2 regions of the Reichenbachiella agarivorans genome follow, and region 2 is predicted to be linked to the other one. Evidence: riboswitches for the same ligand, from Rfam matches in the RefSeq annotation. Region 2 holds a riboswitch; the other holds the start of a gene.
The links. Region 2 has a riboswitch for S-adenosylmethionine ahead of N6H18_RS08670 (homoserine dehydrogenase). Riboswitches for the same ligand answer to the same signal wherever they lie in the genome.
Positions count from the first base shown of each region.

Region 1: another riboswitch for S-adenosylmethionine. It lies ahead of N6H18_RS16070 (homocysteine S-methyltransferase family protein); the one in region 2 lies ahead of N6H18_RS08670 (homoserine dehydrogenase).

Region 1 covers NZ_CP106679.1:3,841,927-3,858,772, forward strand. Annotated here, with positions in the region: gene N6H18_RS16045 (T9SS type B sorting domain-containing protein) at 1-2,965, shown strand, start outside; gene N6H18_RS16050 (PorP/SprF family type IX secretion system membrane protein) at 2,972-3,892, shown strand; RNA gene ssrA (transfer-messenger RNA) at 4,438-4,833, opposite strand; gene N6H18_RS16060 (ferredoxin--NADP reductase) at 5,041-6,099, opposite strand; gene N6H18_RS16065 (globin family protein) at 6,367-6,828, opposite strand; SAM riboswitch class I at 7,114-7,238, shown strand; gene N6H18_RS16070 (homocysteine S-methyltransferase family protein) at 7,282-8,292, shown strand; gene N6H18_RS16075 (four helix bundle protein) at 8,318-8,680, shown strand; gene metH (methionine synthase) at 8,712-11,438, shown strand; gene N6H18_RS16085 (four helix bundle protein) at 11,549-11,860, shown strand; gene metF (methylenetetrahydrofolate reductase [NAD(P)H]) at 12,042-12,998, shown strand; gene N6H18_RS16095 (M28 family peptidase) at 13,194-14,546, opposite strand; gene N6H18_RS16100 (hydroxymethylglutaryl-CoA lyase) at 14,757-15,608, shown strand; gene dprA (DNA-processing protein DprA) at 15,609-16,718, opposite strand; gene N6H18_RS16110 (MerR family transcriptional regulator) at 16,762-16,846, opposite strand, start outside.
Region 2 covers NZ_CP106679.1:2,082,517-2,099,362, reverse strand. Annotated here, with positions in the region: gene N6H18_RS08700 (cysteine desulfurase) at 1-607, opposite strand, end outside; gene sufD (Fe-S cluster assembly protein SufD) at 616-1,911, opposite strand; gene sufC (Fe-S cluster assembly ATPase SufC) at 1,918-2,679, opposite strand; partial or broken gene N6H18_RS18750 (four helix bundle protein) at 2,713-3,077, opposite strand; gene sufB (Fe-S cluster assembly protein SufB) at 3,132-4,577, opposite strand; gene N6H18_RS08675 (VOC family protein) at 4,737-5,552, shown strand; SAM riboswitch class I at 5,690-5,794, shown strand; partial or broken gene N6H18_RS08670 (homoserine dehydrogenase) at 5,945-7,111, shown strand; gene N6H18_RS08665 (TolC family protein) at 7,164-8,522, opposite strand; gene N6H18_RS08660 (ABC transporter ATP-binding protein) at 8,629-9,342, opposite strand; gene N6H18_RS08655 (efflux RND transporter periplasmic adaptor subunit) at 9,370-10,620, opposite strand; gene N6H18_RS08650 (BatA domain-containing protein) at 11,045-13,048, shown strand; gene N6H18_RS08645 (dihydroorotase) at 13,049-14,308, shown strand; gene N6H18_RS08640 (DUF4199 domain-containing protein) at 14,305-14,826, shown strand; gene N6H18_RS08635 (DUF4199 domain-containing protein) at 14,846-15,388, shown strand; gene N6H18_RS08630 (glycosyltransferase family 2 protein) at 15,388-16,356, shown strand; gene N6H18_RS08625 (glycosyl hydrolase 53 family protein) at 16,747-16,846, opposite strand, start outside.

The sequences.
Region 1 (16,846 bases), 1.8 Mb from region 2:
CCCTAAAGTTCTGATTGCAGCTCCGTCTGTTACGACAACTGCTACTTCTATTACATTGAATGACCTTGCGGTAGGCAGCTACTATGTAGAGGCAATCCATAACACAACAGGGTGTAGCACAGGGCAACAATTGTTTGCGGTAGAGGACAACACAGTAGCACCTGAGGTAACGATTTCGGTCAATACCGCAGACACGAGCTGTGACATGGATGCCAACGAAGGCAATGGTGCCCTCGACTGGACTATCACCAACAATGACGGAGGTAACTATTCCTACCAGTGGTATGCTGGATCTACAGTAGCCAGCGGCACTACTCTGGTTGATGGAGTTGGGCCAGACCATAGCATTGCAGGTACATCAGGAACAGGCACATTCCCTACAGCTGCGGGAGTCATCAGTGGTACACTTTCAGGTATAGACGCTGGCAACTATATCTTGGTCGTGACTGACAATGACAACCCTGGAGCTACCTGTTTTGTTGCAGCTGAGATTATCTTGGAAGAGCAAATCCCAGTCTATGAAGTAACAGCAGCTATCAATACTGACAACCTGAATTGTGTCAATGATAACGGATCAATTGAGATCACAGGGATCACCGAAAACGGTGGCGCTGCATCAGTGGCAAACTTTACCTTCACAGTACAAAATCTGGATGGTTCAATTCCTGTAGGCTCTACCCCTACAGCTACTGGTGCAACTGGTTTAGCCGCGGGAGATTATCAGATTATCATCAGCAGTACAGTTTCATTCTGTGCGGGCGAAGTATATGACTTTGTGATCGAGGATGATATTACCTACCCATCAGTTGACTTCACACTGGGTCAAGCAGATATGTACTGCGATGGTGGCAATGGTGAATTGACTGTAGCTACTGATGCTGCTGCTCCAGTGACTATTGAGTGGACACATGACCCAGCTGCAGGAGCCACAATAACTGGCTTGGATAGTGGCCCATATGAAGTAACCATCACAGATGGTGTGACTGGTTGTAAAATCACCGAAACATATACTGTACCATTCATTCCTGAGGAAATCCAACTAGACCTAGTTACAGATGTGATCATGATCCCTAGTACAGATTGTACACCAGGCAATGGTAGCATTGAGTTGACATCCATCAACCCAGATTTGCTATCTGATTATACCTACTTCCTCCACACTGGAAACTATACAGTAAATGCAGGGGTTGACATGGGTAACAACCCAGTATTCACAGGATTGATGGCCAACACCTACTACATCGAGGCGAAAAGCAATGTCTCAGGATGTTTATCTGAAGTGTTTGAAATCGAAGTAGAAGACGCCAGCACGCCTCCAGTGGTAGAGTTGGAATCCTTCTTGTTGCAAACCAATTGTGACCCATCCAATCCTAACGGATCGTTGACCGTCACAGCAGATGGCTCTAGCAGCACGACAGACTATACTTTCACATGGACAGGTGGTCCAGCCAATGATCCTACCTATGCAGGATTAGGTGACGGTTCATACACGGTGACCGTAGAAAATATGTCTACAGGTTGTGTCACTACTGAAACATTTGGTATGAGATCAGAAGCAGCAGAACCTCTGCTCCTCAACATCACTACCTTGAGTAATGAAAACTGTATAGGATTCAATGGAGAACTGGCTATTCAGGTACTGAACTCTACGAATCTCACCGCAGTATTCGAATACTACCTAGTAGAAGGTGAAAACTATGACGAAAGTGCAATCACAGCAGCAGCCAACAACTTGAATGGCAATACTGCAAGTGGCATGTTGCATGGCACCTACTCTATCGTCGTACTAGACGTAGATGGCGGATGTTCATCTGACCCTAATATCATAGAGATACTAGACGCTACCAACATGGATGACATGGAAATGCAGATCGTACAGGATCATGCCTTGACCAAATGTGATTTGACCAAAGCAGACGGACAGGCAACTGTCAGCTCGATCCCTGATCAACCATCTAAGTTCACGTTCTACTGGCACGATGGACCCACATTGGCTGATCCGTTGCTGGACTCTACTTTTACTGTATATCAGTTGATCGACCAGACCTATGCGATAGAGATGGTGGATAGATACACAGGATGTAGAACTGATGACAGCATCACGATCACCAACGAGACACAACCTGTGCCACTGCCATTGGTTACTTTGGTCAATGACAGAACCAACTGTGTGACTCCAAATGGTGTATTGAGTGCTGCAATCAACGAAGAAACAGCAGGATATAGCTTTGCTTGGTCAGACATCAATGGCGATCCAGTGGGTACCAAGAGTACAGCCTCTGGCTTGGACATAGGTGTCTATACAGTCAAAGCGAAGGATCTCAACACAGGTTGTATCTCAGACCCAGTAGAAACTCCTATCTCTGACCAGAGAGTAGAGCCATTCTTCAAAGTGGCTACTACAGACTCTCAATGCAAGGAGCTGGTATTTGGCACTGATGAGTACCTGGGCGATGGTACAGCAGACTTGATCTTCAACACCAATGTGATCATTGAAGAGATATACTGGACGTTCAATTCGGGAAGTAAAATTGATACTACCAATGTATCAGACATCATCAGTCAGGACGAAAGATTGAGTGGCATTGGACCAGACGACTACAGAGTCATGGTAGTGGATGACAACCAATGTACATACGAGGCTACTTTCTCGATTGCTACGGATATTAAAATATTCAATGCAGTGACAGACAATGGTGACACGAAAAATGATTACTTCAGAATCACCTGTGCTGACAAGTTCCCTAACAACAACGTCAAAATATTCAACAGAGCAGGTACCTTGGTGTACAAAGCAGATGGATACGAAGACCGAGTTGATGGAAAAGTATTTACAGGAAAGAGTAACGTAGGACTAGGCGGTGGAGGCTTAGGTTTGCCAGCTGGAACTTATTTCTATATTTTTGACAAAGGAACAGGTGGAGACGATGATGTACAGCAAGGCTACCTTGAACTATTAAGATAAAATGGAATGAAAAGATATAGAGTACTTCTTTTAATAGTCGTTACATGTATGAGCTTGACAGTCGCTGCACAGCAGCGACCTGTCTTTTCTACATATCCATACAATGGGCTCTCCATCAACCCTGCCTATGCAGGTAGTTTGAACCTCTTTTCAGCCACATTTACAAATAGAAATCAATGGGTCAACATTGACGGAGCACCGATCTACCAATCATTGACCGCACATACTACCTTCAAAGAAAATCAAATAGGTACAGGAATCAATTTGGTTCGTGACCAAGTAGGTGTACATGAGCAGTACAGTGTGTATGGTAGTTTTGCATACAAAATCCGGATGAGCAAAGGGATTCTATCTATGGGATTACAAGGAGGCTTTGACCAGAGGACTTCCAACTTCCAAGAACTAGATTGGTTTGATCCTAGCGATCCCTTGTCCGTCTACTCAAAAGAATTCAACCCCAATTTTGGCGTAGGGTTGTACTATGCCAACCGTGATTTTTTTATTGGAGGATCTATTCCCTATATCCTGACTCCTCAGATCAAGTACAATGCAGAAGTTCCTACTACTGGAAAATCATCTAGGTACTATTATGTCAATGGGGGATTTGTAAAGGATTTGAATAGGAATTTGAAGATCAACCCTTCTGTACTATTGAGGTTCCAAGACAACGTACCCTTTGCCTTTGATGTCAATGTCAATTTGATCATCAACGAAATCGTGTATGCGGGCGTCTCTTATAGACATCAAGACTCCTTCTCACTCATGACACAGTTGGTGCTAAACGAAAACTTCAGGATTGGCTATGCCTATGACATTCCTACTAGTGACCTCAATGGCTATACGGCTGGATCACATGAGATTCTGCTCAACTACCGCATCCGACTCAAAACCAGTAAGAAAGATGGTCTGTGCCCGGTTTATTTTTAGACACTAACCTGAGCTCGATTCTTAAAGAAGGCACATGAGCCACAATAGGGCAAAATAAAATGACCTTCGATAAAAGTGCAGAAAAACCCTTCAAGGGTTCTCTTTCCAGATCATAGATCAAATGAATCATGTACTAAACCCTTCATATTTCTAGATATTAGACTCTAGACTATAGATCTTGAATCTCCTCCAAATTTAAAAAAGGGAGCCTTTTTAGGTCTCTTTGCTTGTGATTGAAAACCCGCGCGGCTTTACACTAAAACCCGCGCGGCTTTGTTATTAAACCCGCGCGGCTTTGTTGTCGAACCCGCGCGGGTTTTGGATCGTTCATTTCTGGATAGATCTGCAGCAAGAAACTACTTGAAGAGACATTCAAAATCGAACGCAGGTTAGTACAACAAATAGGAGCAGCATGAAGCCAATTGCAACACTCATCAATAGACAGGCATAAGATGACTTGTGTCAAGACAGCTACAGGTCATCGTGAATACAAAAAAAGCCTCATACATACCGTATGAGGCTTTTTGAATTCTTTGATGGGTTAATTGTGGAGCCGGAGGGAATCGAACCCTCGTCCAGATAAGGTCATATTGGACCCTCTACATGCTTAGTTGTCACTTGGTGTCTCGTAGGAGGGCTGGTGGACAACAACCTACCTTTCCTACCAGTTACTTTAGCTTCGCTATCGGTTAGCAACTTTGCCTCAAGCTAGTCTTGCGATATGACACCTCTTGATCCTGCTTGCAAGACGAAAGCCTGGAGAGATGTGTCTGTCCCGATTCTTAACCGGGATTAATAATCTTAGCTATCAGCTAAAATTAAGCAGCCATGGCGTAATTAGATTCGCCAAATATAGTTTGAGTAAATTGATCACGTGTGTTTACTCACCACCCGACATGCAAGCACAATATTCACACTTACTGTCAATACCGGTCGGCCCCATTTCAAAGATCATTGTCCTCTCTCACCGAGAGGGCTGCAAAACTACATATTTACAGTTTAGCATCAGGTATGATGACGGTAGATATTGCATGAATGTTTTGTAGCAACCTGATTATTGGATCGAAATGACTGTCTACTGACATCTATCACCCCACACATACCATGCTGAAGCAAACGAGCATGTGCTGGTCTAGGGCGTGCAAAGGTTAGTCCAATACTTTGATTACTACATTGTTGGAAATGGGCGCGCTGATGCACGAGAGAATCATGTTTTGATCAATCTCTTCATCAGTCAACACATTGCCCTCCCGCATATAGACTTTGCCAGAGAGACAGGTCGCTTTGCAACTACCACAGATACCATCCTTGCACACAAAGGGAATCCTGACACCATGATCCAAGGCCGCATCCAAAATACTCTTGCTAGCCTTGACGGTGACTCTACTCTCTTTGCCTTCGTACAGTAGTTTGATTTCGCGATTTTGAACCAGCACCCCTCCTGTTTGCGTATCGCCTATGTTGGATTGTGCAGCATATCGCTCCACATAAATATTTGACACAGGGACACCTGCCAATTTCAACCCTTCCATGGCCTCAATCATCATCCCGGTAGGGCCACAGACATAGCAGTAGGTATAACCAAAGGGAAATTTAGGTACCAGTTTCAAGAGCTGTGGAATCTGATTGCGCTCCACCCTACCCTTGTAGCATTCTTTGTTGCTACCGGGGTCTTCTAGGATGTATATCAAATTGAGTCGATCTTGATAATCAAACTTGATATCCTTCAGTTCCTCGTTGTAGATAATGGATTCCTCGTCTCTATTTCCATAAAAGAGCGACACCATACTCTTGGGCTCCAGGTTCAAAATGGTTTTCAATATAGACATCAGAGGCGCGATACCACTCCCCCCTCCAAACAGCATGATATGTCTTTTGATTTCTGGGTCTGGTGTGATCTTAAATTCACCCTGAGGATGTAGCACCTTGATTTTGTCCCCCTCCTTGACAGAGTGAAACAGGTGACTCGACACTTTGCCATCCTGTACATTTTTGACCGTAATACTGATGTCTCTTTCTATTTCAGGTGCGCTATTCAGCGAAAAACAACGTCTCTCGATCGTGCCATCGATACTGACCAGCACCGTCAAATACTGACCTGCAGAGTATTTGAGTTTCCAAAAAATAGGCTGCTTGAAATAAATACTAATGGCATCAGGTGTTTCCTTGACTACTTTGATGACCTTTAGATTTGATATCCTCTCCATTCCTTCTTCATTTTATCATTCCAGCTCTATAAAAGTAAAATATTTTTTACAATACAAACTGCATAAAGCATTACTTGTACATGAAATAATTCACTTACAAGTAATGCACATACGTTGGGTTAATGTCTGGGCAATCATTTCGTCACGCTTGCATGAAAGCAAGCATAACGAGGGCATAGGCAACTAGCATAATAACAACTTTTGTTTTTGATTTATCCATGACAGTAAAGGTTTATTCATATAGTATAGTTTAATTTTTTTCGTGTTTTATGCTGCTTTAGCAGCTGCTTTCATGGTAGAGGACAGTACAGTGTAGACTGTAACCCAAGCATCTTTCAATTCATTGTTCCACCTCTCTCCTAGCCCCGTTTCCAATGTGTACAACAATGCTGCAGCTACTGTGTCGTAATGTTCATCCTTGACTCCATACCCCACATGTCTCCTTCCAAGATCTTGGACTACTGGCACCAGTGTATCAAGCCTATCCAATCCCTTGACCGCTGCGGCCAGCATAGCCATGAGTTTCTTGCCTTGTTCGGTGATATCTCCCTTGAACAAGGGTCTGAGTTCTGGATCCAGCTCAAAAAGCTTGGTATAAAATATCTCTGCCGCCTTGTCAGCTATGGGTGCTACCAAGGCAAATGATTCTTGAACAAGCTGTTTTTCAGAAAGGGTAATCGGAGTGGGAATAGCTTCCTTCTTCCCAAAGATTGATTTTAAAAAGTTCATAGGTTAGGATGTTAAAAGTTAAAACTCGCTACAGATTCAAGCAACATTTCAGACAGTTTCAGTCATTCCATGCTCTTCTAACTATCACTTGAGGTTGAAGTTTTAGATCAAAACAAAGGTATAGGTAGTCCTCAATTGTTCATAGAACATATACCATACAGCCAATTGCTTTTTGTCAGTTATCAATAAGAATGAATAAGTAAAAGTGCCTTTAGGGTGAAACTAAAAGACTTTCACCACAGATATACTCCTTGCTACTCCCACAAAAAAAGTTATATTTGCGACCACTTATCGAGAAAGACCGAGGGACAGGGCCCGAAGACGTCTTGGCAACCTATCCATAGCCGCAATATTGGATGTTGTGCCAACTCCCTTTCTGTACTTTTCAGGTACACAGATAAAGATAGGTAATCGACGAAATTCTTTCTGGGTAAGTAGTTTAATACTATAGATATGAACATTAGAGATATTCTAAAAGATAGAATATTGGTATTGGATGGAGCCATGGGGACCATGATCCAACGCTATCAATTGCAAGAAGAGGACTTTAGAAATGAAGAATTGAAAAACCATGATGTACCGCTAAAGGGCAACAACGACTTACTCTCAGTCACCAAACCAGAAGTCATCAAAGCAATCCATGCCGCCTACTTCGAAGCAGGTGCAGACATCGTAGAGACAAACACCTTTGGCAGTACCTGGGTAGCACAAGCGGATTACAAACTGGAGGATTGGGTCTATCGAATCAATTTTGAATCTGCTAAAATCGCCAGAGAAGTAGCAGACGAATTCACCGCCAAAGAACCCAACAAACCAAGGTTTGTAGCAGGCTCCATGGGGCCAACTAACCGACTGGCATCCATGTCTCCGGATGTAAACAATCCTGGATACAGAGCCATCACCTATGACCAGCTTTTGGAGGCGTTCAAGGAGCAAGCCAAGGCCCTATTAGATGGCGGAGCAGATTTGCTGTTGGTAGAGACCATCACCGATACACTGAACTCCAAAGCCGCACTCATGGCTATCGATCAGATCGCTGAAGAACGAGGCATCCAGATTCCGATCATGGTATCAGGCACCATTACAGATGCCAGTGGCAGAATCCTATCAGGACAAAACACGGAGGCATTTTTGATCTCGGTTTCCCACTTGGATCTGTTGAGCATCGGTTTGAACTGTGCCTTAGGTGCAAGGGAATTAAAACCCTACTTGGCTACACTGTCCAATAAATCTAATTTCAACATCTCTGCACACCCAAATGCTGGTCTACCCAACGAGTTTGGACAATACGATGAGACTCCAGAAGACATGGTCAGTCAAATCAAAGAATTCCTAGACGATGGCTTGATCAACATCATCGGCGGATGCTGTGGCACAACCCCCGATCACATCAAAGCAATTGCCGAGCTAGCAGCGAAGTATGAGCCGAGGGAAGTAAACAGTCGACAGTCGACAGTCAACTGATGATCTATTTCCAAAAATAGTTGAGATGGGATTCAAATTTGAGAATTTAAAAGTTTGGCAAGACGCTATCAATTTGTCCAGCGAAGTTCATTTAATGACTTTGACATGGACAAAAGAAGAGCGTTACATTCTAACTTCTCAAATCAAAAGAGCATCAGACTCTATCTCATTGAATATTTCAGAAGGGAGTACTGGACAATCTAATGCTGAGTTTATTCGCTTTTTGAGGTATGCAAACAGATCTGCTCTTGAAGTAATCACTTGCTTATATCTTGCTAAAAACAGAGATTTGATCCATGAAGACCAATTCAAATCTTTGTATGATCAAACCGAAACGCTTGTCATAAAAATTCAAGCACTTATTAAATCAATGAATCAAAACAGTTGACAGAAAACTGTCGACCGTAGACTATAAAACTATGGACTATATCATTCATCCAGACTACCCAGGCAAGTACAAATACAAGTGGCATGATTATGAGCCGATGAAGCTCAGCGGTTTGGAGCCTCTTGTTGTGACGCCAGATTTGAACTTCATCAATGTAGGTGAGCGAACCAACGTGACTGGTTCTAGGATGTTCCTAAGATTGATCAAAGAAGAGAAGTTTGAAGAAGCCCTCGCTGTAGCCCGCAACCAAGTCGAAGGTGGCGCACAGATCATCGATGTAAACATGGACGAAGGGATGCTAGATGGTGCTGAGACCATGACCAACTTCCTACACCTGATGGCCTCAGAACCAGACATTGCCCGAATCCCCGTCATGATCGACTCCTCCAAGTGGGAAATCATCGAGGCAGGTCTCAAGTGTACACAAGGCAAGTCTGTAGTCAACTCCATCAGTCTCAAGGTCGGTGAGGAAGAATTTATCCGTCAGGCCAAACTCGTCAAGCAATATGGTGCAGCAGTGATCGTGATGGCCTTTGACGAAGAGGGTCAGGCAGACAACTACGAACGCAGAGTAGAAATTGTCAAGCGTTCGTATGAGCTGATGGTCGGACCCAAAATCAATTTCAAGCCACAAGACATTATTTTCGATCTCAATATCTTCCCTGTTGCGACTGGGATGGAAGAGCATCGCAAAAATGCTTTGGACTTCTTCAAAGCCACTCGTTGGGTAAGAGAAAATCTACCCGCAGCGCATGTAAGTGGCGGTGTGAGCAATGTTTCATTTTCATTCAGAGGCAATGACCCGGTCAGAGAAGCCATGCACTCTGCCTTTCTCTACCATGCCATCGGTCAAGGCATGGACATGGGTATCGTCAATCCAGCCATGTTGGAAGTGTACGACGACATCCCAAAAGACCTTTTGGAACATGTAGAAGATGTGCTCTTGGATCGTCGAGATGACGCCACGGAGCGCTTGTTGGACTTTGCCGAATCCTTCGTAGGAGAAGGCAAGGCTGAAAAGAAAACAGACGAATGGCGCCAATTGCCAGTCGAAAAAAGAATCGAACACGCACTGGTCAAAGGAATCGTAGAATTCATAGATGCAGACACTGAAGAAGTCCGTCAAAAGGTAGACAGGCCTCTGCATGTCATCGAGGGACCACTCATGGACGGCATGAATGTCGTCGGAGACTTGTTTGGAGAAGGAAAAATGTTCTTACCACAAGTCGTAAAGAGTGCACGCGTGATGAAAAAAGCCGTGGCTTACCTCATGCCATTTCTAGAAGCTGACAAGGTAGAGGGCGATGCACAAAATGCAGGGACTGTTCTGCTCGCTACTGTCAAAGGTGACGTGCATGACATTGGCAAAAACATCGTAGGGGTCGTCATGGCCTGCAACAACTATGAAATCGTCGATATGGGTGTCATGGTACCCAACGAAAAGATCTTGGCGAAAGCCAAAGAAATCAATGCTGACATCATAGGACTCAGTGGGTTGATCACGCCATCACTGGACGAGATGGTAGATTTTGCCAAGCTATTGGAGAAAGACGGTGCTAAGTACCCCCTACTCATCGGCGGGGCTACTACTTCGAGAATCCATACAGCAGTCAAGATAGACCCTTGCTACAGTGGTCCCGTTGTACACGTACTGGATGCATCTCGAAGCGTACCTGTGGCTGGTGATTTGTTGAACCAAAACAAAGAAGCCTTTGTCAACAAGACCAAGCAAGAATACCTCGAAGCAAGAGAAAATCATGCGGGGAGAACCAAAGACAAGAACTACATCAAATTTGAAGAGGCAAAAGCCAATAAGTTTGAATTGAACTGGGCAGAGGAAAACATCATCCAACCCAAATTCATCGGCAACAAAACTTTCAACAATTTCCCTCTGGAGGAAATCAGAAAGTTCATTGACTGGACACCCTTTTTCCAGACATGGATGCTCAAAGGCAAATTCCCGAAAATATTGCAAGATGAAGTGATCGGCATGGAAGCCACCAAACTCTACAATGACGCCAACAAAATGCTGGATGACGTCATCGCCAAGAGAAGCCTACAAGCCAATGCTGTCATAGGCATCTACCAAGCCAACAATGTCAACGGCGAAGATGTATCGGTATCTGATGCCTCGGGACGAGACTTGGCGACCTTCCATTTTTTGCGTCAGCAGGGCAAAAAGGGCAAAAACATCCCGAATCTCTCCTTGGCGGATTTCATCGCACCAAAGGAAAGCGGCAGACAAGACTACATGGGTGGGTTTGCAGTCACCGCAGGTATTGGGATCGAAAAATTGATCGAAAAGTATGACAAGGATCATGACGACTACAACTCCATCATGATCAAGGCACTGGCAGATCGTCTGGCAGAGGCATTTGCAGAGCTCATGCACCTCAAAGTCCGCAAGGAACTATGGGGCTATGCAGCAGACGAAACTCTAGAAAATGACGCATTGATTTCGGAGAAATACAAAGGTATCCGACCTGCACCAGGCTATCCAGCTTGTCCAGACCATACAGAGAAACCGATTCTGTTCAAATTGTTGAATGTCGAAAAGGAAACGGGGATCATCTTGACAGAATCTAATGCGATGTATCCTGCGTCATCCGTCAGTGGCTTCTATTTCGCCAACGAGAATTCCAAATATTTTGGCTTGGGTAAAATAGACAAAGATCAAGTAGAGGACTATGCAGAGAGAAAAGGCATGACCCTCGAACTAGCAGAAAAATGGTTGTCGCCTAATTTGGCTTATAACTAGTTGACTGGTTTTCTAGTTGGCTAGTTTAGTTAACTAGTTAAACCAGAAAACCAGCCAAACCAGCCAAACCAGAAAACTAGAAAACTAGAAAACCAGCCAAACCAAAAACAATGAGTACAGTAAAGAGATTTGAAGATTTAGATTCATGGAAAGAAGCAAGGGTATTTGTGAAGAGCATCTATCTATTCTTGGAATCAAATCACAGAATCGACAGAGATACTCAGAGTCAGCTCAGGCGAGCGGCCTTATCTATCATGAATAATATAGCAGAAGGCTTTGGAAGAAATGGAAACAAAGAGTTTATTAGATTCTTGAATATTGCGAGTGCATCAGCTGCCGAGGTGAAGAGTATTATGTATGTCATACAGGATTTAAATTACATACAGGAAGATACAGTACAAAAAATACCACGAACAGCTTGATAAAATAAGGAAACTGATTCACGGCATGATCCGATACCTTAATACTATTTAGTTCTCTAGTTTACTGGTTCTCTAGTTAACTAGTTAAACCAGTAAACCAGCAAACCAGAGAACCAGCAAACCAGAAAACCAGAAAACTAGAAAACCAGTTAAACCAGCCAAACCAGTAAACCAGAAAAAAATGAAGGTTACCGAACATATACAAAACGCCAAAGGCAAAACACTTTTTTCACTGGAGATCATCCCACCGAAAAAGGGCGAGAAAATCCAAACCATTTTTGATCACTTGGACCCTTTGATGGAGTTTAACCCTCCCTTTATAGACGTCACCTACCATAGAGAAGAGTACATCTACAAAGAACACCCTAGTGGGCTGTTAGAGAAAAAAACGACTCGCAAGAGACCAGGTACTGTTGGGATATGTGCTGCGATCAGGCATCGCTATGATGTCGATCCTGTGCCCCACATTATTTGTGGTGGATTCTCCAAAGAAGAAACGGAGAATGCACTCATTGACTTGAACTTCTTAGGTATAGACAATGTGCTAGTACTGCGAGGTGACGCCATCAAGTCAGAGGGTTCATTCGTACCGCATCCAGAAGGCAACAACTATGCACTTGACCTCTTGCACCAAGTAGATGGTCTCAACAAAGGAATCTACCTAGACGATAGTATCGACAAGCCAAGCCCAACCAGCTTCTGTATTGGAGTGGCAGGCTACCCCGAAAAGCACTTCGAAGCGCCCAACATCAAGATGGATCTCAAATACCTGAAACAAAAAGTGGATGCTGGAGCAGAGTACATTGTCACTCAGATGTTCTTTGACAACAGCAAATACTTCGAGTTCGTAGAGAGCTGCCGTGCCATGGACATCCATGTGCCGATCATTCCAGGGTTGAAACCCATCGCAACCAAAGCCCAGTCTACGATCCTTCCGAGCATCTTCCACATCGACCTACCCGAAGAACTCGGTGAGGCACTGGACAAATGCAAAGACAACCAACAAGCCAAAGAAATCGGTATCGAGTGGGGTATCAAGCAGTCCAAAGAATTGATGGAATGGGGTGTACCTGTCTTGCACTACTACTCTATGGGTAAGTCCACCAGCGTACAAAAGATCGCTGAGGCGGTGTTTTGAACGACATAGATTTTATTTTTTACAGTTTACTCGTTGATGTTTGTTCGAGTTGTAGTTTACCTCCCAATTTTAAATGGCTGATTCCTGAACGATCAATGTCCAATTTTGTAATGAGATAACCCTTCATCACAATATTTTTTGGTAGCGAGATACACTAATAGATAAAGCATCACGCACAGATATTCTATCAACCACTCATCTCATCACCTCGCTGGGAAAAGTGACAATCGATTCTACACCATCTTTACTCACTGCCGCCACTCCAAACATATAGTTATCTATCACAATGCCCTCAAGCGTAAATTCAGTGACATTTCCAACAAAACGATGCATGTCCCATGTCGGACTGGTTGTAAGTCTCCAGTAAATATTATAACCAATCACATTTTCATCCTTGGTTTTATCCCATGCCAATTTGGTGGAAGGTTCAACTATACCCCCGATCTTAACATTCTTTGGGGCATCAGGTGCCATAGCTAAAGAAGCTAAATTAATCGCGTTTACAGCAGTGATCTTACTACAATATTCAAAATTCACTCCTTCGATCACGTCACCATACTTGACCCCATTTTCTATCCTGACATCTTGATGTTGACGATTGTAATTCTCATGCGCTTCCATGATTCGCACTCCTGGGAACCCTGCATCATTGAATGGTTTATGATGTCCACCCCTTCCAAATCGATCCAACCTATATACCATCATAGGATTCATCTCTGGCATGTATGTTTGTGTTGTCTTGAAAATATATCGGGCAAGTTGTCTTGAAACACCGTCCACTTCTCCACCATAATATCTTCTTCTGTCCCTCTCCTTTTCTGTTTCTGTCACAGGTGTAGGTTCAGAAAATATCCTAAAGGTACGATTATCAATCACTCCATCTACCCCCTCAATATTACCTATCATATCATTGTTCATTATCCCAATGATATCCCAATTTTCAGCTGTTGCCTTGGCGGCCAAAATTTGGCCTCCAAACAATCCTTGTTCTTCTCCTGCAAGACCTGCATAAACTATAGTTCCAGGATATTGATGTTTGGACAGCACTCTGGCAGCTTCAATGACACCAGCCATTCCAGAGGCATTGTCATTTGCTCCTGGTGACCTATCCTTAAAATTATTCACATCCGTAACCCTAGAATCAATATCACCAGACATCATCACATAACGATCTGGATAAGTTGTCCCTCTTTGAATTGCAATTACACTAACCACATACACATCCCTGGTGATTCTTTGGTTTAGGTCCTTTTTGATAGTATCTGCAACATACATTACCTCCAAACACCCACCGCACTCGACAGAAATCTTATCAAATTCTGTTTTAATCCAGCGTCGTGCAGCTCCAATTCCTGTTTTCTTTGATACTGTATCCGACAAAGTATGTCTTGTATCAAAACTTACCAACTTCCTTATATCCTTTTCAATTCGTTCTGATGACACCTCCTCTACAATACCGTACATCCTTTGGTAGACATCCAATGATTGAGATAAAGCACAAAAACTAGATAACAACCAAAACCCTACAACCATTACATTTTTAACCATTATTCATTTCATTTTGAGTTGATCGAAAATACTAAATCATTTGAATCAATCATATAAAAACATTCATTACCACATCAATTGATCTCTTTCTTATCTCTAAATGGTCTCCAGATTTAATTCTTACTCTGCATTCAGCTCTTAATTCATCACATTTAACTCTACACATTTCTCCGATCTCATTTATATTCGTAGAACCTAAACATCCTGCAAATGAAAATTATCGAATGCCCAAGGGACGCCATGCAAGGTCTGCACGAATATGTGCCAACCGAAGACAAAATTGAATACATCAACCAACTCATCAAGGTTGGGTTCGATACGATTGATTTTGGCAGCTTTGTATCACCAAAGGCCATTCCTCAAATGCAAGACACACAGGAAGTATTGAGTCATTTGGATCTAAAAGGCAGCAATACCAAACTCCTCGCAATCATCGCCAACGAACGAGGCGCACATGATGCGATTGCCTTTCCAAGCATCAGTTACTTAGGATTCCCTCTTTCGCTCTCCGAGACCTTCCAAAGGAAAAACACTAACAAGAGTATCGTTGAAGCAATGGAGGAACTGGCCATCATCCAAAACATCTGTCTGGAGCACAACAAGACACTTGTTACTTACCTATCAATGGGGTTTGGTAATCCATATGGTGACCCATACGAGTCCAATTTGGTCCTAGATATGATCGAAAAATTAAAGCAATTAGGCATAGGCATTATCTCTCTTGCAGACACGGTAGGTGTATCTACTCCTGATAATATCAAGTCCTTGTTTCAAGTCGTGACAGCTAATTTTGAGGGTATTGAGTTTGGAGTACACCTTCACTCGGATCGTGACACTGCGATGAGTAAAATCGCTGCAGCATACAAAGCAGGCTGCAGGAGATTTGACGGTGCAATCAATGGGTTTGGTGGTTGTCCCATGGCAAACGACAAACTAGTTGGCAATATCGCTACAGAGCTCATGCTGGAATACTTTGAAGAAAGGAACGTCTCTGTCAATTACGACAAAAAAGCACTATCCAAAGCACTCAACATGGCACCAAAGGTATTTTTAGGAAGGTAATCAGATAGTCTTAGTGAGCTTGTATTGCTTGCCTGGCAGTGATTCTATCAGGCCCGAAAACTCTAGATTGAGCAATAAACTCACGGTCTGATTGATGGACAACTGGCTTTTCCAACACAGTTCATCGAGATGTAGACCTTTGGTAAAACTAGACAATACCGTAATAATCCTCTGCTCCTCTTCTGAGTAGATGGACAAATCAAAGACTGTTTGTTTTGGCTGTTTTTTCCCTGGCGTCCAGTTGAGATTGTATTCAATGTCCTTGATATCAGTATAGATCAGTGCACGCTGAGCCCTCAGCAATGCATTGCAGCCTTCAGAATATTTACTTCCCAACTCACCAGGCACTGCAAACACCTCTCTGTTATAAGAGTATGCAATATTGGCTGTGATCAAAGCCCCACCTTTGGCCGCTGCCTCCACCACAACCAGCGCATCACACATCCCTGCAATGATCCTATTGCGCGCCGGGAAATGATGGGCATCTGGTTTCACTCCTGGAGGATGCTCTGACAATATCCCCCCTTGAGCCAACATATCTTGCACGACACCTTTGTGTGCGGCTGGGTAGATCATATCCAATCCTCCAGCTAAAACCCCAACAGTTGACAGGTCGTTTTTGAGTGCTGCCTTATGCGAAGCGATATCTATTCCATAAGCCAGTCCGCTGAGAATAAGTGTATCATGCGCTTTGAGCTGCTCTACGATCTCTGCAGTCACTTGCTTGCCATAATTGGTAGCATTTCTAGTACCTACGATCCCAATGATTTTGCGATCGTTATAGACCTGTGCTCCTTTATAAAATAAAACCAAAGGTGCATCATTGACCAATTTTAGATTACTTGGATAGGCTTTGTCAAAGTATGGGATGATTTGAATAGATTGTCTTTCTGCCTGTTGGAGGCTCAATTCAGCTCTCCTGATAGCATCACTGTTGACGATGGCATCTACAACTTTACTACCGATCCCTGGGATTTTGAGCAATCTGCCTTTCGAGAGATGAAATACTGCTTTGGCTGACCCACAGTAGCTGATGAGTTGCTTGGCTAGCACATCGCCAATACCATTGGTGAATTTGAGTGCGAGTACATAGAGTCTTTCTTCCTCCATATTAGAAGATATTCAATTGTTAAAACCATCAAAATCACAACAATTAATTTCTCTGCAAATCGTCTCTTAGCTTCATGAGAAAGCTCTTGATATTCTTTAGTGATTCTATCATATCTATTCTGTCCATG
Region 2 (16,846 bases):
CTATCAACACTTTCGCCCCTACTTTGTGTGCTTTGTCAATGATTTCTTTGACTGGATTGATGGTACCTAGTGCATTGGAGATGTAGTTGACAGACACCAATTTGGTCTTGTCGGACAATAACTTGTCATACTCATCCATCAAAAGCTCCCCTTTGTCATTGACTGGAATGACTTTGAGCGTGCAGCCATTTTCCTCACACAAGATCTGCCACGGCACGATATTGGAGTGATGTTCGAGAGCTGAAATGATGATTTCATCCCCATCTTTGATGAACTTCCGTCCAAAAGTTGCCGCTACCAAATTGATACCTTCGGTCGTACCTTTGGTAAAAATTATTTCTTCTACCTCTCTGCTATTCAAGAATTTGGCTACTGCCTTGCGTGTATTTTCAAATGCTGTGGTAGATCTTTCTGCTAGAGTATGAATCCCTCTGTGGATGTTGGCATTGTCTGTATTGTAGTAATGAGTCAAGGCATCGATCACAGATTGAGGCTTCTGAGAAGTAGCCGCATTGTCAAAATACACCAATGGTTTTCCATTGACCTGCTGATGCAGAATGGGAAATTCCTTTCTTATTTCTTCAATATTCAATGCTGTCTCGACCATAACTCAATTTAATCTACGTGCAACCTATCCATTACTTTGTCTGTAATTTCCATTTTCAACCATCCCAGGTTGATATGCTCAATTACTTCTGCGGCATTTGCCAAGAGTATCATTGACTTGGCTTTGGCCTTGTCGATTCCTCTTGCTCTGAGGTAGAAGATTGCCTCTTCATCCAGCTGTCCAGTGGTACATCCGTGTGAACATTTCACATCGTCTGCCCAGATTTCCAACTGAGGTTTGGTATTAATAGTTGCAGTATCGGACAACAAAATGTTACCATTTGACTGAAAAGCATTCGTTTTTTGTGCTGCTTGTCGCACATAAATCTTTCCGTTGAACACACCTCTTGCCTGATCGTCAATGATGCCTTTGTACAGTTCATTGCTGTTGCAGTTGGGCTGGATATGATCTACAGTCGTATGGTTGTCGATGTGTGTCTTGCCCTTCGCGAGGTACAAACCATACATATTGCTCTCGCAACCCTCTCCGTCCACTTTGATCGTGAGGTTGTTTCTCACCATTTCTCCATCAAAAGTGAATACGAAAGAAGAAAACACACTATATCTCTCCTGATAGACGTGTGTATTGCCTACGTACACTGATTGGTTCGATTCTTCTTGTATTTTATAAACTTTGATATGGGCATTGGCCTTAATCAAATAATTCTTGGTCTCGTTGATAAATGAAGTCACAGAACCATCAGATAGATGGAAATGAACGAAATCAGCTTGACTGCCTTCATTGGCCAAATAAATATTCTTGACAAAGCCGAAATTTCCGCCATTGTCTACTGATATATAGTAGCACATGACAGGCTGAGCAATCTTCTTGTTTTCTGGCACCTCCACAACTACACCGCTGTTGACATAGACGTTGTTTTGTGCTTGAAATGCGTCTTCATTCTCAGCTATCAATTCGTGAGCATCTGCTCTATCAGCTAGAGAGTCGATTCTCAATTCTTCTGCTTTGGATACGATCTCAGAATGCTCCTGATTGTAAACACCATTGATGAAAAACAAGATGTTAGCACCTGCGTGCTTTTTCTTGATGTCTTCCATTTTGTCAAGAGGCAATTTGGTGTTTTTGGTCACGGATGCAAAATCAAACTTGCCCGAAATAGCCTTTGTCAGTCTCGTGAATTTGTATTCTTCGGCCTTTGGGCCTGGGAATCCATTTGATTTCAAATAGGCCAATCCTTTGGTTCTATTGTCTTTCAAATGAGCAATCGCATTTCCATTCAAATTAGATAGGTACTGCTCTGCCTGATCAACTAGTTCCTGACCAAATATTTTTTCTGTACTCATCTGATTTTATGCTTCTGCTTCTTCTAAATCTTTGATTATCCAATCGTAACCTCTTTCTTCCAGCTCCATCGCCAATTCTTTGGTGCCAGACTTTACGATACGTCCTTTGTACAATACATGTACAAAATCAGGCACGATGTAATCCAACAATCTCTGGTAGTGAGTCACGACGATGGTGGCATTGTCCTTTGTTTTGAGGGCATTGACACCATTGGCAACTATTCTCAACGCGTCGATATCCAACCCTGAATCGGTCTCATCCAAGAGCGCCAACTTAGGCTCCAACATCGCCATTTGGAAGATTTCGTTTCTTTTCTTCTCTCCACCAGAGAAACCTTCGTTGAGCGATCTACTCAATAGAGACTGATCGATTTCTACTAGCTTCATTTTCTCCTTCATTCTCTTCAAGAACGCCACTGCATCCAAAGGCTCTAATCCTTTGTGTTCTCTGATTTGATTCAATGCAGTCTTCATGAAGTTGGTAGTCGTCACGCCAGGGATTTCTACAGGATACTGAAACGCCAAGAAGATGCCTTCTCTCGCTCTTTCTTCTGTAGCAAGTTCCAAAAGGTCTTGTCCCATGTACTCTACCGATCCACCAGTCACTTCGTAATCTTCTCTACCTGCCAAAACATTGGCCAAAGTACTCTTGCCAGAACCATTGGGTCCCATGATGGCGTGTACCTCACCTGGCTTCACTTCTAAGTTGATCCCCTTTAGGATTTCCTTCTCCTCTACTCTAGCTTGTAAATTCTTTATGCTTAACATTCGATATTTGATATTTTAAATTCGAAATTGAGATTAGTATTTAAACTTGTTCCCTTTAAATTCTGAATTTCTGAGATATTTCATAAACCCAGATATATTTTTACTCAACTCTTCACAATCCGATTTCAGTTTCTCAAAAACTTCTTCGGTAATATATTTTCGATCAAAAGCTCTGTACAATTGAGATCTTGTCTCTCCTATAGAAGCTTTGCTATGGATAGCATCTGAGAAAATTCTCTATTTCCTTCTCGTTCAAAACCCTCAGCAATGTTGTCCATACAAGAACCTGCTGAACGATTGATCTGATCAGAAAGACTGAAATCCTTATTTAATTGAATGTCTGAAATTACTACAGCAAGGTCTTGATTAAACTTCCTAGCCTTTTGCCATACTTCCAAATCTTCAAATTTTGAAAAAGTAGCCAATTTCTAATCTCAAATTTCCAATCAATTTTATCCCACAGATCCCTCAAGCGTCAATGCCAACAGTTTTTGTGCCTCCACGGCAAATTCCATCGGCAGCTTGTTGAGTACTTCTTTGGCATATCCGTTGACAATCAATGCCACTGCATTTTCCTCATCGATTCCTCGCTGGGTACAGTAGAATATCTGGTCTTCACCGATCTTAGAAGTTGTCGCTTCGTGCTCGACCTGTGCTGTTGAATTTTCGATATCTATGTATGGAAAAGTGTGCGCTCCGCACTGATTCCCAATCAACAGTGAGTCACACTGAGAGAAGTTTCTTGCCTTCTCTGCGCGCTTCATCACCTGAACTTGTCCTCTGTATGAATTTTGAGAATGTCCCGCTGAGATACCTTTGGACACGATTCTAGACTTGGTGTGCTTGCCAATATGAATCATTTTGGTGCCAGTATCTGCTTGCTGATGATTGTTGGTCACTGCCACTGAGTAAAACTCTCCTACAGAATAATCTCCTTTCAAGATACAAGATGGGTACTTCCATGTCACAGCCGAACCTGTTTCTACCTGAGTCCAAGAAATCTTAGAACGGTCGCCCGCACAAATCCCACGCTTGGTTACGAAATTGTAAATACCGCCTTTTCCATTTTTATCACCTGGATACCAATTCTGTACGGTTGAATATTTCACCTCAGCGTCCTTCTGAGCGATAATTTCTACCACGGCAGCATGCAACTGATTCTCATCACGCTGTGGCGCAGTACATCCCTCTAGGTAACTCACATAGGACCCTTCGTCTGCGACGATCAAGGTTCTTTCAAACTGTCCAGTATTGGCTGCATTGATTCGGAAATAGGTTGACAACTCCATAGGACATCTCACGCCTTTAGGAATGTAACAGAATGACCCATCAGAAAAAACGGCAGAGTTCAACGCTGAGAAGTAGTTATCAGAGACAGGTACTACCGAGCCTAGATGCTTCTTGACCAACTCAGGATGGTTTCTTACTGCCTCGCTAAACGAACAGAAAATAATCCCACGCTCTCCCAATGTTTCCTTGAAAGTAGTCGCTACCGATACAGAATCGATGACAGCATCTACCGCCACACCTGTCAATCGCTTTTGTTCGTTGAGGGAAATCCCCAATTTCTCAAAAGTTGCGATCAACTCAGGATCTATCTCATCCAGACTATCAACTGTCTTTTTCTGTTTTGGCGCAGAGTAATATTTGATGGCTTGGTAGTCGATTTTTGGGTACTTCACATTAGACCAATCTGGTTCTTCCATCTTTGTCCATCGCTCATACGCACTCAAACGCCACTCTAGCATCCACTCTGGTTCGTTCTTTTTTGCCGAAATGAAACGAACAATGTCTTCACTCAATCCTGCTGGTGCTTCATCGGCTTCCAGATCCACAGACCATCCATGTTCGTATTCTTTTGAGGTGAACTCCTCTAGTATTTGATCGTCGTTGCTCATTCGCTAAGAATTATTTAGACTCACTTTAAATAAGTGCAAAATTACTACGTTTCTAACAGGATGTTGGTTCTAAGCTATAATTTTTTTCTACTCAGCCATAAACCGAATCGATAAACGTCAATAATCGCTACATTTGATACTCAAAGCTCATCGATAAAAATGACTCAAACTCAGCAACTCCGCACCCTACTTTTGTTAATCGTGTGTCTGTCCATGATGTTTCACTCCGAGGCAGTCTTTTCTCAAAAAAACATCAACGAACTGCGGTTTAGTTCTGCTACGATCATCGTCAAAGATCTCAAAACCTCAGCAAGTTGGTATAGAAAATTCCTCCAATTCAGTGTGGAAGAGTACCGTCCTGACAAATATGTCAAAATGAAAAATGACGATTTTCGACTCATCCTCAAGCAAGGAAACAGCACCTTGCTAAAATCTCAGATCAATTTCAAGGAAGGAAAAAAATACATCAATGGCATCACCAAACTGGGATTTGCGACGAATCAGTTTGACAGCCTATACATGTATCTGCAGAAGTATGAACAAATCATCGTCAAGGATATTCATGATGATATTAATTTGGGATTAAAGTCCTATGTCACCTTAGACCCTGATGGCAACCTCCTACAGTTTTTTGATATACCCAATCAATCCAGGCTGTATCAGGTAGACCCGATGTACTTTACCATTCAATCTTCGGATTATATCAATACTCTGAAGTGGTACACCACACACATGGGTTTTGAAGAGATCGAGATTGTAGATGACAGCAACATTCACTTCCAAAACCTGCTCCGAAAAGACGGCATCATCCTAGAGCTGGTTCACCTGCCTCATCAATCTGTCGAAACCACCGAATTCATGCCACTGAATCGCGATCTGGCACAAATCGAGGAACTCTCATTCAAAATCGGACTCGCCAAAACCAAGGCCTTCGAACTTGATAACAATGGGAATAAGGTTGTGTTTATGAAATAGTATTGAGTATTGAAATTTTACAAAAAAATTAATAAATGAGTAAAACCTGCAAATCAGAAAACTAGAAAACTATTTCAAAAACTTGCTTCCTACAAAATCTCTGCTGTACCTTTGCGACAGTTCTATTTTTAATGGATGACTTATCAAGAAAGGTGGAGGGATTTGGCCCTGCGAAACCTTAGCAACCCCCGCTCGACGGAAAGGTGCTAATTCCAATTTCGAGCAATCGGAAGAGATAAGCAAGAGGAATGACACTTCGATCTAAAGATACATCATCCCTTCTAGCTTGTCTGGGAGGGATTTTTTTATACCCTTTTCAGACGCGACCCCAATCTTGATGGTCTTCAGCAAATAGTATTTTGTGATCATAAAAGGCTTTTAAGTAAAATAACATGAAATTAGGAATATTCGGATTTGGCGTGGTAGGACAGGGTTTGTATCACGTATTGCAACAATCCAACTCTATCGAGGCAGAAATAGTAAAATTTTGTATCAAGGACATCTCCAAACCCAGAAGCTTGGACAAAAGTCTGTTTACCAATCAGAAAAACGAGCTCCTCCACAACGAAGAGATTGATGTGATTGTCGAGCTTATCGATGATGCAGCCGCAGCACTGGAAATCGTCACAGAAGCCATGAATCGTGGCAAACACGTCGTGTCCGCCAACAAAAAGATGATCGCTGAGAACCTAGAATTCCTTTTGGATTTGCAAAAAAAGAAGGGGGTCTCTTTCTTGTATGAAGGATCCTGTTGCGCGAGTATTCCGATCATTCGCAACTTGGAAGAGTACTATGACAATGACTTGTTGACTTCTATTGAAGGGATTTTTAATGGATCGACCAATTTCATTCTCACCAAAATGATCAATGAGAGCGCTCCCTATGATCAGGTATTGAAAGAAGCTTAGGACTTGGGATTTGCGGAGTCTGATCCTACACTGGATGTGGAGGGAATCGATGCACGATATAAGCTTTGCATATTGCTATATCACGCTTTTGGATTGATTACCAATCCTGCGGAGCTTTTCACCCTTGGGATCACCAAAATCAACTCCTTTGATATTGATTTTGCACAAAAGCATAATTATGAAATCAAACTCATCGCCAAAGGTAAAAAAGTAGGACAGTACATCGATGCGACTGTTTTGCCGACATTTGTTGACAAGTCAACGATACTCGCTCAGACCAAAAACGAATACAATGCGGTGATTTTGGAAAGTGCCTTCTCAGAAAGTCAATTCTTGTACGGAAAGGGTGCTGGAGACAAACCCACTGGATCGGCAGTACTATCTGACATTTCTGCACTGGGATATGGCTACCGCTATGAATTCAAGAAATCAAGAAAAACCAAGGAACAGCTCCAGCTACATGAGGATTTTCAGATGAAAATCTATGTCAGGTTTGCGGATCAACAACCCAAAGAAGCGGATTTTGATGAAGTGGTAGAAAAGTACGCTGGCAGAAATGGCAACTATTGGATTGGTTATATTTCAAGACAAAAAATGAAAGCTGCCGAATGGCTGGAAATCCCTGAGATCAATGTGATTGCTATTGGGTGAAAAAGTTGAAAGTTGAAAGTTGAAAGTTTTAAAATAGAACTTGTTAGTAGTCTTATAACTGTCCTCTATAAACGTCTAGGATTTTTTGACGGAAAACGATCATGTACTTGGCATTGACCAATTCGATCTCTGCGCGATTTTTATTGTTGAGACTTTCTAGGTAAGTATAGAAATCAGTATTGCCATGTTCATACCTGGTCTCTACATATTCAAATGACTGGTTGAGTGCGACTAGGTTGTCTTCTGCTGCCTTGTAAGTTGCCTGAGCAGAGGTCAAATTGACATAAACTTGCTGAATCGTATTGGTCACATCAAGCTCCGTTTGCTGAAGATCTAGGTTGGCATTTTCTAAATTCAACTTAGCTACTTGTGTATCGTTCCTTAGTCTGCCTCGATAAAAAACTGGGACAGTGACCGAAAGATTCAAATAATCATACCTATTCCAATTCATCTGATCAGAAAAACTCGCATGAGAATCTACCATACCATTTTCAGGATTTCGTGCGCCATTGGATGAGTAAGACGATCCTACCTGACCTGACAAAGCCACTGTGGGTAGATATTGTGCTCTGGAACTTTTAAACAGCATACTGGCAGATTCGGCAGAATGCGTGGCTCTTTTGATCCCTGGCGAATAAGACAAAGAACTTTCTAAAACTTCTGCGAACTTCTCTTTTTCCATCAAAGCCAAATCGTCTCCGAATTCGTAAGGAGCAACGTCATAATTGTCTGACACCTCCAGTTGCAAGGTTTGCAACAAACGTAGCATGTCTGTCAATAATAAGTTTTTACGGTTGACCAATGTGAGATTTTCATTGGCTAGTTGGGATTGAAAATTATAAACTTGTTCCAAATTTCCTACTCCGATTTCATTCCTTTTTTTCTCTCTTTCGAGTTGAGATTGGAGCAAATTGATTTTATCCTCTGATATTTTGATGTTTTCCTTGTCTAGTACCACACTGAGGTAGGCAGCTAGTACATTGGATTCTACTGTTTGCACTTGTTCTTCTATGGCAAAAGAAGTCGCTTCCTTGTTGTTGTTGGCGGCTTTTAGCTGATAGTGATTGCTAAAACCGTTGAAAACCGTCCAATTGGCACGAATGCTTGGATTGGAGGAATTGGTTACAGAAGTCACCTGACGCGCAGCTGTGTTGTCAAAAAAGGTGCCGTTATAGAGATCGTAATTGGCGTACAAATCAATAGATGGCAGGAACTCCATCATGCGTTGAAAATAATTTGCGTTAGCAATGAGTGCATTGTTTTTGACACGTTTCAGCTCTATGTTGTTTTGCATAGCGATCTTCATACACTGATCCAGCGTCAAAACCTGCTTGCTGGGAGTCGTGTCTACGTCCTGTGCACACAACCAATACCCCATCAAAACCATTATTATTACCAGTACACTTTTCATCTTCGGTTATTTATCGAAAGGCACAGAGGGTGCTCACCTGACATGAGCACCATGAGGATTCTACTTATTTACAACTATTTACTAATTCGTATTTTTCGGAGCTCCGCTAGACGAGAGTACTGTCTCTGGTATTGATGTTTTCGGAGACGATCTGCCCATCGAATAGGTGAATGACTCGATGTGCATATTCTGCATCAACAGGCGAGTGAGTCACCATGATCACCGTTGTGCCTTTTGCATTCAACTCACTTAACAGAGACATGACTTCCTGTCCATTGGCTGAGTCTAGGTTACCTGTAGGCTCATCGGCAAGGATCATGTTAGGCTTGGCTACCACAGCTCTGGATATCGCCACTCTCTGCTGCTGTCCACCAGAGAGCTGCTGAGGGAAGTGATTCCTTCTATGCATGATTTTCATCTGCTCCATGACTTCTTCTACTCTTTTCTTTCGTTCTGATGCTGAATACTTCAAGTAAATCAAGGGCAATTCTATGTTTTCAAACACAGTCAACTCATCGATTAGGTTAAAGCTCTGGAATACAAAACCAATATTCTCCTTTCTCAAATCCGCTCTTTTTCTTTCACTGAATTGTGAAATCTCTTGATCTGAAAAGTAAAACTCCCCATGTGATGGATTGTCCAACAAGCCCAAGATGTTGAGCAAAGTAGACTTGCCGCAGCCTGATGGTCCCATGATTGCTACAAACTCTCCGTTCTTTACCTCCAAATTCACCCCTGCCAAAGCAGTCGTTTCGATTTCATCTGTGTAATAGATTTTCTTTAGATCATTGGTTTGGATAAGTGTCCCTGTATTTTCCATTGTTTTATGATTTGATTGCATTATATCTTATTTAAATACTAAGCGGTCTTTGTCTTCATAGCCTTCGTATGATGATACTACGACCTGATCACCTGCTTCTAAGCCCTCCAATACTTCGTAGAATCGTGGGTTTTGCCTACCCAATTTTATTTTTCGCCTTACGGCCTCTCCTCCGTCCTCTGTCACGACAAAAACCCAGTTGCCTCCGGTGGTTTGATAGAAACTGCCGCGTGGGATTTGTAGTGCTTCGATGTTTTCACTGAGTTGCAATTTGATTTGAAGTGTTTGTCCTCTGCGAATGCCTTTGGGCAACTCTGCGGTAAAACTCAAATCCACTGAAAACAGACCATTGTTTACCTCTGGATAAATCTTAGCTATCTGTAGGTCATGATTCGCTCCATCAAAATCAAATGAACCCACTAAACCTTCATATATTCTGGCGATGTAGTGTTCATCTATGGTAGCGCGAACCTTGAATCCGTTCATATCATCGATCTGGCCTATGTTTTGACCCATCTGGATAGATTCACCTACCTCTGCATTGATGGATGACAACCGACCAGATATCGGTGCCTTGATATACAGGTTTTCCAGATTACCTTTGATCATTTTCAAGTTGTTTCTAGTTCTTGACAGGGTCTGTTCGGTCTGGCGAATTTGAATTTTGGCATTTTTGGTATCAAAGTCCTGAGACTGAATCTCAATTTTGCGTGAATCAACTAGTCTATTGTAATCTCTCTTGAGTTTTAGAAATTCCTGCTCTGAGATCACGTTCTCTTCTCTGAGTTTCACTCCTCTCTCATAGTTATCTTTCGCATCTGCTATGTCATAGTCCAAATCAATGAGCTTTTTCTTTAGCTCGAACTGCGTCCTTTGCAAATCCAGCTTTGTGTTTTCCAGATTATTGACCAAAATGAAAGCTTGTGTTTCCTCTCGGATGAAATTTTGGACGAGATTGTTGTTGGACAATTTCAATATGGTATCGCCTTCGGTGACCAATATCCCACCATCCAGATATTTCTTCTCTACTGTACCTCCCTCGATAGCATCCAAACGGATCGTTTTGATCGGTAATACATTGCCATCCACAGGAATAAATTCACGGAATTGTCCGTTGACGACTTGGGCTATTTTGATCTTATCTTCATTCACTTTCAATTTCACCCCTTGATCCGCAAAGACGAAATTGTATAAGATGAAACTTGCGATTAGGACAGCAGCGGAGATTGCTGCTACCCTTTTTACTGTCCACTTCTTCTTTTGTATTACTCGATCCATTCGGTAAAAAATTACATATTCACTGACCCTATGCCAAGAAAAGTGCCATTCACGTAACTAACTGAAATACTGTCAATTACAAATTACATAAATTATAAAAAGAAAGGAAAATTGTTCAGGTATGAGACACCTGTGTTCGATATCGGTCAATTCCAGAGACAGGATCAAAAATCGAGAAATATCATCAGTCACAAAAAAAGGGTCCAAGACTTAACTTGAACCCCAAGGTCAAAAACTCAAAATAAAAAGGACTAATCAAATCTTAATCCACAACAACAGTTCGAATATACGGATTTTAGAACCCAAATAAAAATACTCTACAAGAGAAGTTATCAAATCATTAACTTGTCCGTTCAAAGGTCTCTTTAAAATTATTAGTTCCTGTAAACTTTGCCAGCTTTGATTTTCGTTTAGATTTGCTTCAATGAACTTTGCTAACGCTACATTTCTCTGGGGACTACTTGCCCTAAGTATCCCTATCATTGTTCATCTTTTCAATTTTCGCAAAGCGAAACTGGTGAAGTTTTCGAATGTAAGGTTCCTAAACACCGTCAAAAAGAAGTCGTCCTCCAAACTCCAGCTCAAGCATCTTCTGATTCTACTTTGTCGACTGGCATTCATTTTCTTTTTGGTACTGGCATTTGCCCAACCATTTATCCCTGGACAAGAAGAGGGGCTCAATGAAAACTCTGTTATTCTCTACCTAGACAACTCTGGGAGCATGGGTAATCTCACCGACGAAAACACATCTGCGCTGACCGTAGCACAGTCTATCGCGCAACAAGTAATAGACCTCTATCCAAGTTCCACCAGTTTCAAGATTCTAGACAACAATTTTTCTCCCAGCGCCAACCATTTCAAAAGCGCAGAACAAACACGAGACTTGCTGTCCGAAATGAAACCATCTAGTGTCAGTCGATCTGGCACAGAGATCTTCAACAAAATCAAAACACTCAGCGATCCCAATGATCACAGTGAGATATTTGTATTGAGCGACATGCAACGATCCACATTTGGCCAGATAGATCAGGTGACCGACACACTGAACCAATACTATCTCATACCCCTGACTGTAGCCCAAGAAAACAACATCTATGTAGACACTGCCTACATCAACCAACCCTTCATTTTGGCTCACAAGCAAAACATACTTAGCACCAAAATCAAAAACAATGGAGACAAGGCCATCGAAGACCTCATCGTCAAACTCCATGTCAACAACCAACAATCGGCTAGTATGGCTGTCTCCATTGATTCCAGATCTTCCAAAACAATCAGTTTCGAGCTGGGCAAGAACCTCAACAAGTACAATCAAGCTCGTATCGAATTTCAAGACTTTCCGGTCACTTTTGACAATGAATTCTACCTGGCTTTTAATCTGGCGCCCAAGATTCAAGTCATAGAAATCAAAGATCAAGTCGCCAGCACTTACATAGAAAAGGTATTTGAAGACAATGATCTATTTGAGTTCAACACCTTCCATACTGGGGATGTCTCGTATCAAAAACTAGAGAACTCGGATGTACTTGTCCTCTACAGTGTCAAGGAAATTAACTCCAGTCTTCAGGCGCAAATCAAGACTTTACTAGAAGCAGGGAAAACAGTAGTGCTATTCCCTCATGCAGAAAATGCACTGGCTGATCTACAAAGCAGTCTCAACCTGCGCTATGATATGATTCCATATGTTGAGAAAATCGAAATGGAAAAGCCAGAGCTGAACAACCCTTTCTTTGAAGGTATGTTTGAGTCCATTGACAACAAAACAAAACTCCCTTCAGCTTCACCTTTGTTCCAACTCAAGAGCTTTCACCAAACCTTACTCAAGACAAAAACTGGTAACTCCTTTCTGTCCAAAGTTTCACAACAAGGTAATTTGTACATCTATGGCACTGCTTTGACGGACGAACTGACCGATTTTCAGAGGCACGCCTTCTTCGTCCCTGTCATGCAACGGATCGGAGAACTCAGCGCCAGCAGCAGCAACCGACTCTACTATACTGCAGACAATGACAACATGGTCGTCTCACTAGACTCGATCCATAACAACACCCTCTACAAAATCAAGCACACCGTATTGGGAGAAGAACTCATTCCCTCCCAGCGCATGATGCAAAACCAATTGGTCATGGACTTTCCAAAATACCTACTCACACCGGGCAATTACCAGTTGTATTCTGATCAAGAAGACTTGGACTACATCGGATTCAACCACTCCAAAGCAGAATCCGACCTGACCATAATCAAACACGATGAGCTCTCACAATTGCTTTCTGGCATCCAATCCTTAGAAACCTTTGACCATGTAGACAGCAAGAATTTCACTAAAATCTTGAAAGAAAAATACCACAGCATGGAGTTATGGAAATATGCTTTACTTTTGTCCTTGGCATTTCTAATAGCCGAATCTTTGCTACTAAGATTTTTGTAAATGAGTCTATTTATAAGGGAAGCTAAAATCCTCGACCCGCAATCACCGCACCACAACAAGATAGTCAATGTATTGATCCAAGATGGAGTCATTGTCTCTATTGACAAACAAGAACATTCGGCAGACACCGTCATAGAAGCCAAAGGTCAGCTGTTGCTCCCCGGTCTGTTTGATATGAAAGCCAATTTCAATGATCCGGGCAACGAGCACAAAGAAGACATCCGCAGCGGGTGTCAACTGGCCACAGAATCGGGCTTTACAGGCATCGCTACACTACCCAATACCGCGCCAGTCGTACAAGCCAAGAGTCACATTGAGTACATCAAATCCAAGAGCAGAGATTGCCTGACGGATTTGTACCCCATGGCAGCCGTCACCATAGATACCAAAGGTGAAGATCTCACAGAAATGCTCGATTTGCACGAGGCTGGAGCGGTGGCATTTACAGATGGGAATGAGCCACTATGGCACACGGATATTTTGCTCAAGTCTCTGATTTATGTGCAGAAGATCGACGGATTGATCATCAATCTGCCCGAAGATAAACTACTCACTCGTTTTGGCACCATGAATGAAGGGATCGTCAGCACAGGGTTGGGACTGAAAGGCATGCCAGCGCTGGCAGAACACCTGATGATCAAAAGAGACCTTGACATCTTGGAATACAGCGGTGGACGCTTGCACTTCTCCAATATTTCCTCTGCCGAAAGTGTCAAATTGATCAAAAAGGGAAAGAAGAAAGGATTGAATATCACTTGCGACGTTAGCATCCATCACCTCATGCACACAGATGAATCAGTCATAGGATATGATTCCAATTTCAAAATCAATCCTCCACTCAGAGAAGAAAAAGACAGAAAGGCACTGATCAAAGGTCTCAAAGAAGGTATCATCGATGTGATTGTCAGTGCACATACTCCACAGGATGAGGAAAGCAAAAAACTAGAATTTGACAGAGCAGAAAACGGTATTCTTTCGCTACAAACTATGATTCCTTCTCTCCTTTCGCTCAAAGAAGAATTGGAATACAATGAATGGATCGACAAAGTGACCGTCAATCCCCGTGCGATTCTAAAAATAGAAACGGCCAGCATCAATGAAAAACAAAAAGCCAACCTCACACTGATCAATCCTAAGAAAAAGTGGAAATACGACAGCAGCAGCAACCGCTCCAAGTCAGTCAACAGCCCCTACTACGGCAAGGAATTAATAGGTCAGGTCAGCGCGACAATCAACGGCACTAAACAATACCTCGCATGAGAGATTTATTTAGGACATCCCTCAGATATGGATTGATCGGATCAGCGATGATCGTGATCATGTTTCTGGTGTTTTACTTCTCAGGAGAGAACCCCTTGCAGGAACTGCAGATGTTTGACCTTTTCATCATACCTATTTTTGTGTTTTTTGGGATCAAAGAATTCAGAGACCGATTCAACGGCAAGCTCCTCGAATACTGGCAAGGCATGAGCGGTGGCTTTATCATTTTCTTAGTCTTGGGGTTAGTCACTTCCGCATTCATTTACATCTTTACACAATGGATAGAACCTGCCATGGTCAGTGACTATGTCACGAGCAGAGTAGAAATACTGGAAGAAACCCGAACCAAAATCGTAGAACAAATGGGCGCTGAGTCCTACATCGAATCCTACGAAAAAGTCAGAAACACTACCCAATCTGACATCATACTCGATAGTTTTCTCAAAAAAATCATCATTGGATTTTTGATAACAACTGTAGTGGCTGTAGTATTGAAAAGAAAAGCGCCTAAGAGCTGAATCAACAAAAGCATACAAAGTGAACAGTGAACTCAACAAAAAAGCACTCCTCCACGGAGCAATCATTGGATCGGTAGGAATAGCCATTTCCATAATCGCCTACCTCATCAGTGATGATGCCTATTTTTCGTGGCGCAGTATCACGCTGATGATCGTGTCGTTTTCTCTATTGATCCATCTAGGTCGCAAAGAGCGAAAAACAAACCACGAAGGTTTTCTTAGCTTTGCAGAGGCATTTTGGTACTGCTCAATCACCATGTTTATCACCATCTACTGCAATGAGATTTTTTATATTTTCGTATTCAATGTATTGAATCCAGCACTGCAAGACGTATTCATTGCGCAAAGCATCGAATCTACAGAGCAAATGCTCATGATCTTTGAGAAAGACATGAGCAAAATAGATGAGAGCATCAGCGAGATCGAAAGACAGGTCAGAAATAGCTTCAAACCCTTTTCGCTCATCGCCAATAGCTGGCAAATATTGACACAAGCCATGATCGTCGGATTGATCGGAGCATTGTTTATCAAGAAGTCAAAACCTTTGTTCGAAGAAGATTAATGTCTCAAATCACCCAAATATCTGTCATTATCCCTCTTCTCAACGAAGAAGAATCACTCCCGGAGCTACTCTCATGGATCGCAAAAGTCATGGATACCAACAGCTTCAGCTACGAAGTGTTGCTCATCGATGATGGCAGTACAGACAGGTCTTGGGAGGTAATTCAGGAACTAAAAAATCAAAACAACAAAATCAAAGGGATACGGTTTAACCGCAACTATGGCAAGTCCGCAGCTCTAAATATAGGTTTTAAACAAGCGATAGGTGAAGTCGTGATCACCATGGATGCGGACCTACAGGACAGCCCTGACGAAATCCCAGGATTGTACCAGATGGTGCAAAAGGAAAACTATGATCTCGTATCTGGCTGGAAGAAAAAGCGCTACGATCCGATCATGAAGACCATCCCGTCCAAGTTATTCAACAAGGTTGCCAGTATCTTTTCAGGTATCAAACTCCATGACTTCAACTGTGGACTCAAAGCCTACAAAAAAGAGGTCATCAAATCCGTAGAGGTCTATGGAGAGATGCACCGCTACATTCCTTTCATTGCCAAGGGACAAGGCTTTAGCAAAATCAGCGAGAGAGTCGTCCAGCACCAAGCCCGAAAATACGGCACAACCAAATTCGGACTGGAGCGTTTCATATTTGGATTCTTGGATCTGTTGTCCATCTCATTCGTGTCCAAATTCAGGAAGCGCCCCATGCACTTCTTTGGTACACTCGGGACTTTGTCCTTCTTATTTGGAACAATCATCACGATCTGGGTGATCGCGCGCAAACTCTACGAAATCCATTACCAGTTGCCTGCCAGAGACATCGTCGCACAGCCTTTGTTTTTCTTGGCGCTCGTGGCGATCGTCATCGGCGTACAATTGTTCCTCACAGGTTTTGTCGGAGAAATGATGATTCAAGTTTCCCCTCGCAAAGACGATTACCTGATCAAGGATACTTTGGGGATTGATTGAGGAAATGGTTGGTTATAAAACTAGACAAATGAACGCCTAGTCGACTTTTGCCTTTTTCAGTCCAAAGGATTTCGTAAAATCTGTGTTTGTGAAAGTCGTCGACATTGGGTTCTTCCATTTCGTCAAACCGCAATATTTCAAATTCAGTCGAGTTTGTCGGCTGATTAATAAAATGTCCAATGGTGTAAAACGGAAAAACATCTTTCATCTTTCAAAAGTCACATTTCTTTTGGGACAGCCTGTGTTTGTAAGTTCGGTCGTCCTAAAATAGGCCTAACGCCCAACTATCATTCGTAAGCTGGACTTTTCAAATATGTACTAAATATCTCATCAAACTAACCTTTACAAATAGCTCAGCTCGCATACTCATTTTAATGTTTGTTGGCTACTTTAGTTTTGAAATTCGTTTGTCCAAACTGAAAAGGCTGGTCGTTCCACTCCATCCTCATCCAATAGTCCTGTATCTCTCCAGACTTGTCCAATATCCTTA